2 regions of the Bacteroides clarus genome follow, and region 2 is predicted to be linked to the other one. Evidence: riboswitches for the same ligand, from Rfam matches in the RefSeq annotation. Region 2 holds a riboswitch; the other holds the start of a gene.
What was found. A riboswitch is a leader RNA that binds a small molecule or an ion and turns the genes downstream of it on or off. The one in region 2 is predicted to bind thiamine pyrophosphate.

Region 1: another riboswitch for thiamine pyrophosphate. It lies ahead of thiS (sulfur carrier protein ThiS); the one in region 2 lies ahead of I2F54_RS15075 (TonB-dependent receptor).

What each region holds. Positions count from the first base shown of each region.
Region 1 covers NZ_JADNLF010000003.1:117,839-126,100, reverse strand. The annotation lists gene thiC (phosphomethylpyrimidine synthase ThiC) at 1-349, opposite strand, end outside; gene I2F54_RS04595 (thiazole synthase) at 370-1,146, opposite strand; gene I2F54_RS04590 (thiamine phosphate synthase) at 1,154-1,801, opposite strand; gene thiS (sulfur carrier protein ThiS) at 1,806-2,003, opposite strand; TPP riboswitch at 2,070-2,160, opposite strand; gene fabD (ACP S-malonyltransferase) at 2,316-3,203, opposite strand; gene I2F54_RS04575 (NUDIX hydrolase) at 3,600-4,331, shown strand; gene I2F54_RS04570 (xylulokinase) at 4,370-5,857, shown strand; gene xylA (xylose isomerase) at 5,907-7,223, shown strand; gene xylE (D-xylose transporter XylE) at 7,353-8,262, shown strand, end outside.
Region 2 covers NZ_JADNLF010000016.1:73,105-81,366, forward strand. The annotation lists gene I2F54_RS15065 (thiamine diphosphokinase) at 1-100, opposite strand, end outside; gene pnuC (nicotinamide riboside transporter PnuC) at 132-749, opposite strand; gene I2F54_RS15075 (TonB-dependent receptor) at 758-2,992, opposite strand; TPP riboswitch at 3,028-3,124, opposite strand; gene I2F54_RS15080 (mechanosensitive ion channel family protein) at 3,248-4,099, shown strand; gene I2F54_RS15085 (hypothetical protein) at 4,192-4,440, opposite strand; gene I2F54_RS15090 (hypothetical protein) at 4,572-5,114, shown strand; tRNA gene I2F54_RS15095 (tRNA-Lys) at 5,306-5,381, opposite strand; gene I2F54_RS15100 (AI-2E family transporter) at 5,482-6,591, opposite strand; gene I2F54_RS15105 (thymidine kinase) at 6,611-7,216, opposite strand; gene I2F54_RS15110 (hypothetical protein) at 7,326-7,874, shown strand; gene rsmI (16S rRNA (cytidine(1402)-2'-O)-methyltransferase) at 7,887-8,262, shown strand, end outside.

The sequences.
Region 1 (8,262 bases), on a different contig from region 2:
ATGAGATATGCTCAAAGCGCAGGTGGTCGAGCGACTTGTCGTCACGGCGCATACGGCCGTATTCCGAAGTAATTTCCGGCAACTGCTCCACATCGTCACGACGCAAAATCCAGGGCTCGCGCAGACGGGGCAATCCTTTTTTAAGGTCAATCTCTATATCGGGGTCGCTGAACGGACCGCTGGTGTCGTAAATGTAAATGTCCGGATTGGGAGTAATGACTTTTTCTTCTCCGACAAAAGTCGTACTGGGTACTTGCTCTACTTTGCGCATAGCCACGCGCAGTTCCGGATATATGTTTCCCGACAGGTATACCTTTTCCGAACGGGGAAATTTAATTCTTGGTTTCATAGCTTATTTAATAATGTGTTTTATTCATTGAGAAAGGCTGTAAGGGGAGAACTGGCCTCGGCCACAAAGTTATCGGCCTGCAATCCTAAACCGGCTTCATAAGCCATGCGTCCTGCTTCTACGGCTTGTTTGAAAGCCTCTGCCATGGCTACGGGATTGCCCGCTACGGCAATGGCCGTGTTGACCAGACAGGCGGAAGCGCCCATTTCCATTGCTTCGGCGGCATGGCTGGGAGCACCGATGCCGGCATCTACCACCACAGGTATGGTGGCCTGTTCGATGATAATCCGCAGGAAGTCGCGGGTCTGCAATCCTTTATTCGTACCGATAGGCGCACCCAGCGGCATGACGGTGGCGGCTCCGGCTTCTTCCAGACGTTTACAAAGCGTAGGGTCTGCCTGACAATAGGGAAGAACTATAAAGCCTAACTTTACCAGCTCTTCCGTAGCTTTCAGGGTTTCGGTGGAGTCGGGAAGAAGATAGCGCGGATCGGGGTGGATTTCCAGTTTCAGCCAGTTGGTTCCGAATGCTTCGCGTGCCATTTGCGCGGCAAATACGGCTTCTTCGGCGTTGCGCACGCCGGAAGTGTTGGGCAGAAGCTGGATATGGGGATGACGGATATGCTTCAGCATATCATCTTCTTTATTCTCCAGCTCTATACGTTTCATGGCCACCGTCACCATTTCCGTGCCGGATGCCAGAATGGACTGCTCCATGATTTCATTGGAATTGAACTTTCCCGTTCCCAAAAACAGGCGGGAGTTGAATTCACGTCCCGCAATGATTAATTTCTCCATATCTTATTTATTTGTTAGTTCGGTGATTGTCTGTTTGATTGATTGCCGTAAGTATTCTCCGCATTTCTTCCACCGGATTATCCGCCCGCAGCACGGTACCCGAAAGGGCAATGCCCGTAACTCCTGTCTGTATGACAGACGGAATATCTGCGAAGGTAATTCCGCCGATAGCGACGATAGGCAGGTTGATGTTCTCCGTGCGCATTTGACGGATAATCTCTTTATATCCTTCCAAACCCAGAATAGGACTGAGCTTTTGTTTGGTGGTGGTATATCTGAACGGTCCGCAGCCGATGTAATTTACTCCGTCGAGCCAATGCTTCTTTACATCTTCGTATGTGTTGGCCGTACCGCCTATGATATATTCGTCTCCGAGTATGCGCCGCGCTTCGGCAACGGGCATATCATTCTTGCCGAGATGTACGCCGTCAGCACGAATTTCCCTGACCAGTTCCACATGGTCGTCGATAATGAATATTGCGCCGCAATCATTGCATAATTTTCGTATTTCCGTCGCTATGGGCAGTATCTCCTCTTTTCCGGCATCTTTCATGCGCAGTTGTATCCATCGGCAACCGCCTTCCAAAGCCATACGGGCCGAGTCGAGGTAGGAATACTTTTCGGTGTAATGTGTAATGAACTGAAGTGATTTCATAGGCTTATCCGCCGCAGGCAGCTTTTATTATAACGATAGATATTCCTTCGGACAGAGCATAATCCGTCCATTCCGCACGTGGAACCATGCGGTTATCGACAGCAACGGCGACGCCTTGCGCCGGCAGGGAAAGTTCATTTGTCAGTTGTAAAAGGGTAACGGCCTCGGTTTCCACTTCTTTGTTGTTGATTAATACTTTCATGTTTTGTTTCTGTTAAGTAAAACAATGGAAGTAAATACAAAGAAGTACCGTTAAGGTAAGTTCCAAAAAGAAAAAATATCCAATTCCTACGGCAGTACTAACTGCATCAGGTTCGAGGGTATAATCTCAGCCCGTCGGGGCACCCCTTTGTCTTTACGGTGGCAAAGGTAAAGGAAAATAAAATATAAAAAACAAAAGGAGAGGATTTTTTATCAAAGGGAAGCAAAATGAATAAAAAAGATGGGGATGTGCCAATCGAAATTTTGACACATCCCCACCGGAAGTAACTCCAAAAGGAATTTTTTTTATGGATTATGCAATGCCATGAGCCGTTGCACTGGCATCAATCTTCTTGATAAGCCCTTGCAGAACTGCACCCGGACCGCATTCCGTAAAGTCGGTAGCACCGTCGGCAACCATATTCTTGACTGTTTGAGTCCAGCGTACGGAAGCTGTCAGCTGAGCCACAAGATTCTTCTTGATTTCAGCCGGATCCGTATGAGGAAGAGCGTCTACATTCTGATAGACAGGGCATTTCGGAGTATGGATTTCAGTAGCGTTGATAGCTGCTTCCAATTCGACCTTGGCAGGATTCATCAGCGGAGAGTGGAATGCACCGCCTACCTTTAAAGGCAAAGCGCGCTTCGCTCCGGCGGCTTTCATCAGTTCGCAAGCCTTGTTGATGCCTTCAATGGAACCTGAGATTACGATTTGTCCCGGACAGTTGTAATTGGCAGCCACGCAAACCTCGCCTTCCGCACTTACCTGTGCGCAGATTTCTTCCACTTTTTCGTCCGGCAAAGCAATGATGGCGGCCATAGTGGAAGGCTGCGCTTCACAAGCTTTCTGCATTGCCATGGCACGGGCATATACAAGTTTCAGACCGTCTTCAAAGCTCAACGCGCCGGCGGCAACCAATGCGGAGAACTCACCGAGTGAGTGACCGGCAGTCATTTCCGGTTTGAAATCATCGCCCATACAAAGCGCGGAAATTACCGAATGAAGGAATACGGCAGGTTGCGTTACTTTGGTTTGGCGCAAATCTTCGTCCGTGCCGTTGAACATAATATCTGTAATACGATATCCGAGGATATCGTTTGCTTTTTCAAAAAGTTCTTTGGCTAAAGCCGAATTTTCGTACAAGTCTTTACCCATTCCTACGAACTGAGCACCTTGACCTGGAAATACAAATGCTTTCATATTTACTTATTTTTAGTGTTTAATTAAAAAAGTGGTGCAAAGGTATAGGTTTTTCTGATAACCACCGCACAAATGAACGTTTTTTGTGCAATGCACTATTTTTACATGTGGTTAGAATACAATATGTACCACCTTCAAAGGACAGGCAGGCAAACGGTAAAATCCTTATAAATTAAGCAGTTTACAGTTATTGTATATCTTACAATTACTTATGCCGGGTATCCGCTTAAATTACATATTGTATTTTATACGATAACACAATAAGTTCATATTGTAAAATGTATGATATGTATTTACCTGTAAAATAATGCTTTATAACATCATTAAAATATTCTTTTTTCTTTATTGCAAATTAGAAAAACCTCATTATATTTGCAGCCGTTAAACATAAATATTATGCAAAACATGGAACATAACATGCCGTTGGCCAACAATCATATTTCCGTAGATTGTGTAGTGATCGGTTTTGACGGAGAGCAATTGAAAGTTCTGCTGATTAAACGGGCGGGAGAGGAAGAAGGTGAAATCTTTCATGACATGAAACTTCCCGGCAGTTTGATTTATATGGACGAGGATTTGGATGAAGCTGCCCAACGGGTACTGAACGAATTGACAGGTCTCAAAAATGTAAATCTGATGCAGTTCAAGGCATTCGGTTCCAAAAACCGCACCAAAGACCCTAAGGATGTACATTGGCTGGAACGGGCCATGCAGTCCAAAGTGGAGCGTATCGTAACCATCGCATACCTCTCGCTGGTAAAGATAGACCGTGCGCTGAATCGTGATTTGGACGATTATATGGCAAGTTGGGTGGCTTTGCCGGACATCAAAGCGCTGGCATTCGACCATAACCTTATCATCAAAGAGGCTATGACCTACATCCGCCAATATATAGAGTTTAATCCATCGTCATTGTTTGATTTGCTGCCGCGTAAATTTACGGCATCCCAGCTTCGCACCTTATACGAATTATTGTACGGCAAACAGATTGATGTGCGCAATTTCCATAAAAAGATAGCCCTCATGGAATATGTGGTTCCCTTGGAAGAAAAACAACAAGGCGTAGCCCACCGCGCTGCACGGTATTATCGGTTTGACAAAAAGATATATAATAAGGTGAGACGATGAAAGCATAAATCATAAATTAAAAATCATAAATCTTCATCATGTATTTATTAGGTTATGACATCGGCAGCTCGTCCGTAAAAGCGAGTTTGGTAAACGCAGAAAGTGGCAAATGTGTCTCTTCTGCATTCTTTCCGAAAACAGAGGCGGAAATTATCGCCGTAAAACCGGGTTGGGCGGAACAAAATCCGGAAAACTGGTGGGAAAACTTAAAATTGGCTACGCAAGCCGTATTGGCAGATTCCCGTGTGGATGCGGCAGATATCAAAGCAATCGGTATCTCTTACCAGATGCATGGGCTGGTGTGCGTTGACAAAGACCAACATGTATTGCGCCCGGCAATCATCTGGTGTGATTCAAGAGCAGTGCCTTACGGACAAAAAGCTTTTGAAACGTTGGGAGAGGAAGTGTGCCTTTCTCATCTGTTGAACTCTCCGGGTAACTTCACGGCATCCAAACTTGCCTGGATAAAGGAAAACGAGCCTTCTGTCTATGAGAAGATATACAAGATTATGCTGCCCGGCGATTACATTGCCATGAAGTTGAGCGGTACAATCTGCACTACCGTATCAGGCTTGTCGGAAGGTATGTTCTGGGATTTCAAGAACAACCGGGTAGCGGACTTCCTGATGAAATATTATGGTTTTGACCATTCGCTGATAGCCGATATCAAACCTACTTTTTCCGAACAAGGACGTGTAAATGCTACGGCTGCGCAAGAATTGGGTTTGAAAGAGGGTACGCCAATTACATACCGTGCCGGTGACCAGCCTAATAACGCATTGTCACTGAATGTATTCAATCCCGGTGAAATTGCATCTACCGCAGGAACATCCGGAGTAGTGTACGGTGTGAACAGTGAAGTGAATTATGACCCGAAATCACGTGTCAACACCTTTGCGCACGTCAATCACACCGCAGAACAAACCCGTTTGGGAGTCCTCTTGTGCATCAATGGTACGGGTATTCTCAACTCGTGGGTGAAACGCACCGTTGCTCCCGAAGGTATTTCTTACAACGACATGAATATTCTTGCGGCTCAAGCTCCCATCGGCAGTGCAGGTATCAGTATCCTGCCTTTTGGAAACGGTGCAGAGCGTATGCTGGAAAACAAGGAGATAGGTTGTTCCGTTCAGGGTGTCAACTTTAACCAGCATGGCAAGCAGCACATTATCCGTGCCGCACAGGAAGGAATCGTATTCTCCTTTAAATATGGTATCGATATTATGGAGCAAATGGGTATTCCGGTACAAAAAATCCATGCGGGCAAGGCCAATATGTTCCTCAGTCCGCTGTTCCGCGAAACACTGGCCGGCGTAACGGGAGCGGTAATCGAACTTTATGATACCGACGGTTCGGTAGGTGCGGCCAAAGGCGCAGGTATAGGCGCGGGTATTTATAAAGACAATAACGAAGCTTTTGCAACATTGGAGAAACTGGAAATCATAGAGCCGAAGCAGTCCGACCGTCAGGCTTACGCAGATGCGTATGCACGTTGGAAACAATGTCTGGACATCAATATGAAATAGCAAACAGTTAAACAGTAAATATATTAATCCTTTAAAAACAATTAGAATTATGGCAACAAAAGAGTATTTTCCCGGTATAGGAAAAATTAAATTCGAAGGTAAAGAAAGTATGAATCCGATGGCATTCCGCTATTACGATGCAGAGAAAGTCATCATGGGTAAGAAAATGAAAGACTGGTTGAAGTTTGCCATGGCATGGTGGCACACACTCTGCGCAGAAGGCGGCGACCAGTTTGGCGGCGGCACAAAACAGTTCCCCTGGAATGGTGATGCCGACAAAGTACAGGCTGCCAAGAATAAAATGGACGCAGGTTTTGAATTCATGCAAAAGATGGGCATCGAATACTATTGCTTCCACGACGTAGACCTTTGCGAAGAAGCCGCTACCATTGAAGAATATGAAGCAAACTTGAAAGCTATCGTTGCTTACGCAAAGCAAAAACAGGCAGAAACCGGCATCAAACTGCTGTGGGGTACTGCCAACGTATTCAGCCACGCACGTTATATGAACGGTGCCGCTACCAATCCCGATTTCGACGTTGTAGCCCGCGCCGCCGTTCAAATTAAGAACGCCATCGACGCTACAATCGAATTAGGCGGTTCAAACTATGTATTCTGGGGCGGACGCGAAGGTTATATGTCTTTGCTGAACACCGACCAGAAACGTGAAAAGGAACACCTTGCACAAATGTTGACTATCGCACGCGACTATGCCCGTGCACGTGGCTTCAAAGGCACGTTCCTGATTGAGCCGAAACCGATGGAACCGACCAAGCATCAATATGATGTGGATACGGAAACTGTTATCGGCTTCCTGAAAGCTCACGGTTTGGATAAAGATTTCAAAGTGAATATTGAAGTAAACCACGCTACACTGGCAGGCCATACATTCGAACACGAACTTGCCGTTGCCGTAGATAACGGTATGTTGGGTTCTATCGACGCCAACCGTGGTGATTACCAGAACGGTTGGGATACAGACCAATTCCCTATTGACAACTACGAACTGACGCAAGCCATGATGCAAATCATCCGCAATGACGGTTTGGGTAACGGCGGTACTAACTTCGACGCTAAAACCCGCCGTAACTCTACCGACCTCGAAGATATCTTCATCGCTCACATTGCCGGTATGGATGCTATGGCACGTGCCTTGGAAAGCGCTGCCAAGTTGCTCGAAGAATCTCCTTATAAGAAAATGCTCGCTGACCGTTACGCTTCTTTCGACGGCGGTAAGGGTAAGGAATTTGAAGATGGCAAGCTGACTTTGGAAGATGTCGTGGCTTATGCGAAAGCTAACGGCGAGCCGAAGCAAACCAGCGGCAAGCAAGAATTGTACGAAGCAATCGTAAATATGTATTGCTGATAAATAGGGGTTAGTGACGAGTGATTAGCGGTTAGTGATTAGTGATAATTATTTATCACCCATCACCCATCACTTATCATTAATCGCTCATCACTAATCCCTAATCACTAACTCCTAATCACTATTATCATGAATTATACAGAAAAAGGTAGCAAACTCTACCTCTTCTCTATCGTACTTGTGGCCGTCATTGGCGGTCTGCTTTTCGGTTATGATACCGCGGTTATCTCCGGCGCTGAAAAGGGACTGCAAGCTTTTTTTATGGGGGCCGATTTTGAATACACAGATGCAATACACGGCATTACATCATCCAGCGCACTGATAGGTTGTATCATCGGTAGTGCCGTCTCCGGTTTTTTTGCTTCCAGATTAGGGCGCAAGAACTCTCTCTTTTTGGCCGGTATCCTGTTCTTTTTATCGGCACTGGGTTCATATTACCCGGAATTCCTGTTCTTCGAACACGGCGTTCCTTCCTATTCTCTTTTGGTAGCGTTCAACTTTTACCGGGTTTTGGGTGGTGTAGGCGTAGGACTGGCTTCTGCCATTTGTCCGATGTACATTGCCGAAATTGCTCCGAGTAACATTCGCGGAACATTGGTGTCATGGAACCAGTTTGCCATTATCTTCGGTCAGTTGGTGGTGTATTTCGTGAACTTCCTGATTTTGGGCAGTCATGCCAATCCTGTAATCGATTTGGTGAACGGAGTAAATCAGATAATGAACCCCGAAGCTGCTGCATGGACCACAGAAACCGGTTGGCGTTTGATGTTTGTCAGCGAGGCTGTTCCGGCGGGATTATTCGCATTGCTGGTATTGCTGGTTCCTGAAACGCCGCGTTACCTTGCCATGTGCGGCAGAGATGAAAAGGCTCTGAATGTATTGAGCCGAATCAACGGTTCGTCACAAGCCAAAGTAATTCTGGCCGAGATAAAAGCCACTACCGAAGAAAAGACGGAAAAACTATTTACGTACGGTTGGATGGTTATCTTCATCGGCATCATGTTGAGCGTATTCCAACAGGCTGTCGGTATCAATGCCG
Region 2 (8,262 bases):
CGTCGCAGCAGATTACGTAGGGAGCGTCCGCCAATATTTGTAAAGGCGGGGCGGCGGCAGGGTATTCTCCGTTGGCTAAAATTACAGCATCCACTTTCATAGTCGATAATTGATAAATCGGAATTTATAAATCATAAATCAGCCTCTTGCTTCATCATCTTCTTCCATTTGAAGTAGCCAAAGATAGCGATTATTGTGTAAAGGCCGTATAGTGCGGCGGTAAAATCAAGTCCTTTATAGATGTACAGACCTGTGCTTACAGCGTCTACGCCTATCCATGCCCACCATTGCTCCACGTATTTGCGTGCCAGCATCCACATGCCGACAATGCTGAGCGCGGTGGTAAAGGAGTCAAGCCACGGAACATTGCTGTCTGTAAAGTTGATAAGTATCCAGGCAATGCCCGCAAGAGTGACGGCAAATACCGCAACGAGCGGTAGCAGATACCGCAGCGGCATGCGGGTGATGGGTAACTCCTGTTGCCGGTTTTCCGCTTCCGAGGCTTTTCTTTTCAGGATGGTACGCCGCAGGAATGCTCCGTACTTCCACATCGTCCAGCCGTATATGGCGGCTCCGAGATAGTAGATGTTGATGCCGAAATCCGCGTACAGACCCGCGTTGTAGTACACGAAGATGTAGATGGCAGGCATGATGATGCCCGCTATCCAAAGATAGATGCTTGCCCGATATTCCAGCCAGAGGTAGAGAAGTCCGACAAGTGTTCCGATAATTTCGAGTGTCTGCTCCATAATCAAGTTTAGAAACGCAAAGAGATATGTCCTAATACATTGGTACCGGCCTGCGCCGCATATCCTGCATAATTGTAGCGTACTTTCTGCCCGCCCTCGTAATAGAAACCGCTGCCTGCGTAGCCATTGTTTTCGTACTCTTCATTGAAGAGGTTGTAGACGGTACAGCCTATGGTTACCGACTTTATTTTGGGTAACGTAAACGTGTATGATAAGTTCAGGTTGCTGACGAAATAGGCATCCAGAATATGGTCTTTACAGTCCAGGTTGCTCATGTATTGCTTGCTGACGTATTGTGATTGCAAAGATGCTTCAAAGCCTTTGTAAGTATAGCCGAAGCGGTTGTTCAGCAGGAAGTCGGGAGAGAAGGCGATATGAGTGTCGCCCAGATAGGTGCTCCACTTTTCGCCCGCCGGGTCTTCGTTCTCGTAAAGGGTTTCGGTGAAGTTCTCTACGCGGTTACGGCTCAAAGTGGCGTTGATGTCCCATTGGAAGCCGCAAGGCAGCTTTAAGCCTGCCATCAGTTCGATACCCATGCGATAGCTGTCGGGCACATTGGCGGCTACGGCTTCACCGATTTCATTCAGTTCGCCGGTCAGCACCAACTGGTCTTTGTAATCCATGTAGTATAGGTTGGCACCGAATGTCAGCCATGAATCGGCAAAGGTGTAACCCAGCTCGTAGTCGAACAAACGCTCTGCTTTGGGATGCTCGGTGAACTTGCCGTCCGTATAGTTGTTGCGCGTCGGCTCTTTGTGGGCTACGCTGAACGAACCGTATATCCGGTTGTTACGGTTGAGCTGCCACGACAGTCCGGCTTTGGGATTGAAGAAGTCGAACTTCTCGTGAATGGCGAGTTGCTGCAAGCCGTCATTGGTAACGCTGTTCCACTTGTCGTTCTGTCCGTACATCTTATAAGAGATGTGGCGGTACTGCAAATCCGCATAGACATTGAGACCGTTGCACAACTCGTAGTCGGCTTTCAGGTAGAGGTTACCGTCATTCTTGGTGGCATTGTTGCGGTAGTAGTCTTTGTCGGGGTCGAGGTTGCCGATGTAGTTCTTCACCCACAACACTTTGCCGAAGTGGTCGCCGTCATAGCGGTTCAGCCCGCCGCCGAGGGATGCGTGAAGGCGGTCACCCTTATAATTAACGGAGAAGATACCGCCGCCGAAGCGGTTGTCCATTGCTTTTTTGCGGATAAGGTCGCTCTCGTTTACGGTTTCACCGTCGTGTTCGTACGGAAGCAGGCCGTATTCCACCAGCTCGCGCCCGTCTTTGTACTCTTGATAGTAGCCGTCTCCTTTGGTGTAGTGCAGACCTGCGTTTACATTCCAGGCGGAAGTGAAGTTGTGGTTGAAAAGCAGCTGATAATTCTTCTGTACGTAATTGTCAGTCTGGTCTTCGTAGAAGTGGTCTATGCCGTTGTCGTCGGTGTACATATACCCGCAGGAGTTGTAGCGGCGGCCGTATTTTTCCATTTCTTTTTTGCTGGCGTAATTCCAGGCATGGTAAGTGCGTTCTTTACCGCCGAACGTTATCAGTTTGACGGAGGTGTTGTCGTTGTAATACCCACCTTGCAGGTAGTAAGAGTTCAGCCCGACCGATGCGCGGTCGATGTATCCGTCCGAACTGATATTGGACAGGCGGGCGTCGAAAGACCAATGCTCGTTGATAAGTCCCGTACCCGCTTTTACCGTTTCTTTGTGCGTATTGAACGAGCCGTACGAACCGTTCAGCTCGGCATACGGTTTCAGCGAGAAGTCTCCGGTCTGCATGTTGATGCTGGCTCCGAAAGCTCCTGCGCCATTGGTGGAAGTTCCTGCACCGCGTTGTATCTGCATGTCTTTGACGGACGATGCGAAGTCGGGCAGGTTCACCCAGAATACATTATGGCTTTCGGCATCGTTGATGGGAATGCCGTTGGCGGTGACGTTAATGCGGGTTCCGTCTGTGCCGCGAACTCTTAACGTAGTGTAGCCGATACCCGCTCCGGCATCGCTGGTGGTGATGGCGGAAGGTGTCATGCTCAACAGATACGGCAAGTCCTGACCGAAGTTCTGCTTTTTAAGTTGTTCTTTGTTGATGTTGGTAAACGCCACCGGAGTGGTTCCTGTGGCACGTGTGGAGATAATCTCTACCTCCTGCAAGTCTATCACTCGCAGACTGTCTTTTTCCTTTGTCTGTGCACAGACATTCAGCGCTGCCATAAACAGACATGCCGCCATTGCATACTTTCTCATTTGCAATTTAAACTATTAAAGATGAATACAGAAAAGGGGAACTTTTCTTCTTTTCCCTCCGCCGGCACTACCCGGATCAGGTCAATGGGTATGTTCTCAGCCCGTCATATTAGGGCACCCCTTAGTTGAAATCGGGTGCAAAAGTATCTCTTTTGGCCGAAAGGTACAAATAATGTGAACGGAAAATAGATTTATTTGTTAATTTTGCATTCAGTAATTTATAAACTATAAATCATTATGTTATCATCTTTATTAATGGCGGTGTTTGCCGTCCAGGCTTCTGAAGAGGGCTTCAGCAAACTTCAGATTTTTATGCAGCAACTGATAGACTGGGGAGTGGGAGCCGGCGGCCGTATCATAGGGGCGGCTATCATCTTTGTGGTGGGACGTTTCCTTATTTCTTTCATCAAAAAGCTGGTGTCCAAACTTCTTGTGAAGCGGAATATCGATGCAAGTATTCAGAGCTTCGTCAAGAGCCTTGTGAACATACTGTTGACAATTCTGCTGATTATAGCCGTTATCGGTAAGTTGGGGGTCGAGACGACTTCGTTTGCCGCTTTGCTGGCGTCTGCCGGTGTGGCGATAGGTATGGCGCTGTCCGGTAATCTGCAGAATTTTGCCGGCGGACTTATCGTTTTGTTATTCCGTCCGTTCAAGGTGGGCGACTGGATTGAAAGTCAGGGTGTATCCGGTACGGTGCGCGAAATCCAGATATTCCATACTATCCTTACTACGTCCGACAATAAGGTGATTTATATTCCCAACGGCGCTTTAAGCAGTGGAACCGTGACTAATTACAGTCGGGAAGACACCCGTCGCGTGGAATGGATTATCGGTGTGGAGTACGGCGAGAATTACGACAAGGTGGAAAGTACCGTGCGCCGTGTACTTGCGGCAGACAGCCGCGTATTGGATACTCCGGAACCTTTTGTGGCCCTGCATGCTTTGGATGCCAGCAGCGTGAACCTCGTTATCCGTGTTTGGGTGAAGAGCAGTGATTACTGGGGAGTTTATTTTGATATGAACAAGACCATTTATACTGTATTCAACGAAGAAGGAATCGGTTTCCCGTTCCCGCAGTTGACGGTACATCAGGCAAAGGATTGATAAAGAATCCGAATACGGAAGAAATATGATACAAAAAGGAAGCTGCATTTTTTGATGCAGCTTCCTTTTTGTATCGATGTACATACATTGTTTTACATTTCGTATACTCCAAGTTCTTCTTCCACTTCTTCGCAAATATTTTGCTCAAGATGGAGCAAACGGTTTATTTCCCTTCGTTTGTCCAAGTCGGTGAAATAGCTCTCTACTACTGCATACAGATTGAATCCTGTTGTGGACCCTGCGGCCAGCTCCAATGACTCAACCAGCTGCTCTACTGCCCGGTGAATGCGTTTCTTGTCAATGAAATGCAATTCATTACTATGAATCAAGTTTTTTTCCATGATGGTTGCTTCTTTAAGTTAGTATGGTTATAACGTTCCGTCGGGTAAGTTAGTTCATGCGGAATGCGGTACGGGAGAATTTGTTATGTCGCTTTTATTTTTATATTTGCAGGAAAATACAAATTGAAGCGATGGGAACTCTGTTTATTAAAATATTACGCATTTTTGTTGTCTTGGTTGTGTTGTTTTCGGGCGCTATGGGATATGTGATTTCCGAGAAAACGTTGGCAGCCTGGTGGATACCCGTTGGCGTAGCATTGGCGGCGGGCATGCTGACGCTTCCTCTCTACCGGAAATGGATATGGCTGACGACCATGGAGAACAGAATTGTGAATGTGCTCTGCCATTTGGTGTGCGTAGGTTCCGTCTGCTATGTATTGTTCCTTGCCGGCAACTACCTGTCGGCGGATGCCGCTTCCGAGCATGAGGTAACAGTAACCGTACTCGATAAACGTATGGAGCAGCATGAAAAAAGGCGTAGGGTAGGAAAACACCGCTATGTGTCCGATGGCATGCGCTATGAATATTATCTGGAAGTTGCCTTTGATAATGGTAAGGTGGAGACATTGCATGTTTCTCGTGCCGTCTACCGGAAAGCACGGAAAGGGAAGCCGAAAGTGCTGTCTTTAATTCGGGGCGGATTTGGACTTCCGGTCATAAAGAAGGGAATATAGTAACGGACAAAGCTTTGTTAATGGCGGCTGGTTTTGTCCCGTGAGCTGAATAATTTCGTCTTGCGGGACGAAATAGATCCTCCCGCAGGATGAAATAATTTGGCTCGTGAGACGGATTTATTCGTTCCGTAGGACGGATTTGTTATCGGTATGTGATAAAAAAAGAGGAAGCCATGTGGTAGCTTCCTCTTTGGTGATCCGCTTGGGGCTCGAACCCAAGACCCCAACATTAAAAGTGTTGTGCTCTACCTGCTGAGCTAGCGAATCAATCCTTATTGCTGTTAAGCGGGTGCAAAGATAGGTACTTTTATTGAATATGCAAGGCTTGTGGCGAAAAAAGTTTGCATTATTCTTGCTGTTTGTTTTCTTATGTTTGATTATCAGATGGTTCTGTCTTATGAATATTTTCTCTGTTGATAATGAAACGTTGGTAATAGGAAAGCATTAACGTTGTAAGCGGGAGCGCGATAATCATTCCCAACATCCCCATTAATGAGCCCCATATAGAAAGTGACAATAGAATGATAGCGGGATTTAGTCCGGTAATTTTTCCCATGACGCGCGGTACGATGAATCCGTCTTGAATAGCTTGCACTACAATGAATACCGCCATGGCCGAGGCGATGATTATCCAGAAATTCCCACCCGTGTCGGACGCTTTGAGGATTGCCAGTATGATGGTAGGAACAAAACCTATGATTTGAAGATAAGGCACCATATTCAATGCTCCGATGAACAGCCCGAGACCTATGGCCAGCGGGAAGTCTATGATGAGGAAGCCTATACTGAATAAAATACCGACGCATAAAGCTACGAATGCTTGCCCGCGGAAGTATCTGTTCATACCTACTTTTACGTCGTTCAGTATGCCCACTACGAAAGAACGGTATTTCAGGGGTACGAGATGTGTCCAGCCTTCAGCGATACTTTCATAGTCCAATAAAATGAAGATGATGTATAGCAGGATGATGAATATAGTGAATACGCTGAATAATAGGTCGATGGAATCCGATAGTAAAGACCATAGACGGGGAACGGCTTCTTTGAGCGCATCCAGCAGGTTCTCTTTATTGAATAGTTCGGTTATGAATTTGACATCGATATTGTCCCGTAAGAATTCGGAAAGAGAGGTTGGCACATTGCTGTTGTATGTTCCGTGCGAAAAGTATTGAACCAATAAGGCCTGTACTCTGCCGCACTCCTGTATCATGGGGGGAACTAACAGATAGAAAGCTCCGGCACCTACAATCAGGAGCGCCAATAATGCGCAGAATATGGATACGATCCTGTTCTTTAACTTTAGCCTGTACTGGAAGAATGTGACCAGCGGATATATCAGATAGGCAATAAGCCAGGCGATAAAGAAAGGCAATAGAACGCTGCTTAAACGCTTCAGAAGCATCAATATGCCGATAATGATAACTCCTAAAATGACACCGCGGATAAAACTGTCGAATGTAATCTTTTTACGTTCCATAGACTTCTGTGTTAATTTACTAATCGCTTGCTGCTTGCCGGTCTTCCTTTATCGCTTGTAAATAGCACTCGCGGCACAAAGGCTCGTATTCGGCTGTTTCACCCAGCAGTACTTGCTTGTCGTTTTTCACGGTACGGTGGGAGAATGAGGCGAGTTGGCCGCATTTTACACAAATGGCATGTACTTTGGACACCTCGTCCGCAATGGCGCACAGTCCCGGCATGGGCCCGAAAGGGTTGCCGCGGAAGTCCATGTCCAGTCCGGCTACGATGACACGTATACCGTTGTTGGCAAGCTGGTTGCATACATCGATCAGACCCTCGTCAAAGAATTGCGCTTCATCAATGCCCACTACGTCTATCTCGGACGTGAATAACAGAATACTTGCCGATGAGTCTATCGGAGTGGAAGATATGGTGTGACTGTCGTGCGATACGACATCTGCTTCCGAGTAGCGCGTGTCTATTGCAGGTTTATATATTTCGACACGTTGTTTGGCGAACTTGGCACGTTTCAAACGGCGTATAAGCTCTTCAGTCTTGCCGGAGAACATAGAGCCGCATATCACTTCGATTCTCCCTCTGCGTTTGGTTTCCTGTATGTGGTCTTCCGAGAATAATACCATGTTTTTAAGTGTTATATTCAGTCGCAAAAGTAATGATTTTGTTTGCTTCCAGGTATTTTTTCATTATTTATTTCTACATTTGTACCATTAATACGGACGGGAGAAGGATATGCAAGCATTATTGAATGATATAGAACTGGATGTTCAGGAATTGAAATGTTTGATGCAGTCGATATCCGCCGATGCAAATCCTGTGTTGAAGATAGTTGCCAAAAGGAATATCCATCAAATGCAGGAACGGCTGGATGCGCTGACCAAATTGCTGGATGCCGCTTTTGTGATAACTCCGGCGGGACAGACCGCTCCTGATACCGTGCAGGGCATGACCGAATCGGACGTTGTTTCCGAACCTGTGGCAGAAACCCCGGTTGAAACGGCTCCCGTTTCGGATATCGCAGCTCCCGCTTCGCCGATTTTGGCCGAACGTATTAAACCGGCTAAGGACTTACGCCACGCTATCAGCCTGAATGATTCGTTCCGCTTTACCCGCGAACTGTTTAACGGGGATACGGCGCGTATGAATGAAGTGGTACGCCGGTTGGGTGAGGCTTCTTCTTTGGATGAGGCGATGGCTGTTTTTATATCAACGGTTCGGCCGGACGAGGAGAATGAGGCGACGGCGGATTTTGTGGAACTTCTCAAGAAGTATTTCAGTTAAAAAGTAGCGGATATGGGAAAACTTTATGTGGTGCCTACACCGGTAGGAAATTTGGAAGATATGACTTTCCGTGCGATTCGCATTCTGAAAGAAGCGGATTTGGTGCTGGCCGAAGATACACGGACTTCCGGAATATTACTGAAGCATTTTGAGATAAAGAATGCGATGCAGTCTCACCATAAATTTAATGAACATAAAACGGTAGAAAGTGTTGTAAATAGAATAAAGGGCGGTGAAACCGTAGCGCTGATATCGGATGCGGGTACTCCGGGAATCTCCGATCCGGGTTTTCTGGTAGTTCGCGAATGTGTCCGCAACGGTATTGAAGTGCAATGCCTGCCGGGGGCTACAGCCTTCGTTCCGGCATTGGTGGCTTCAGGATTACCTA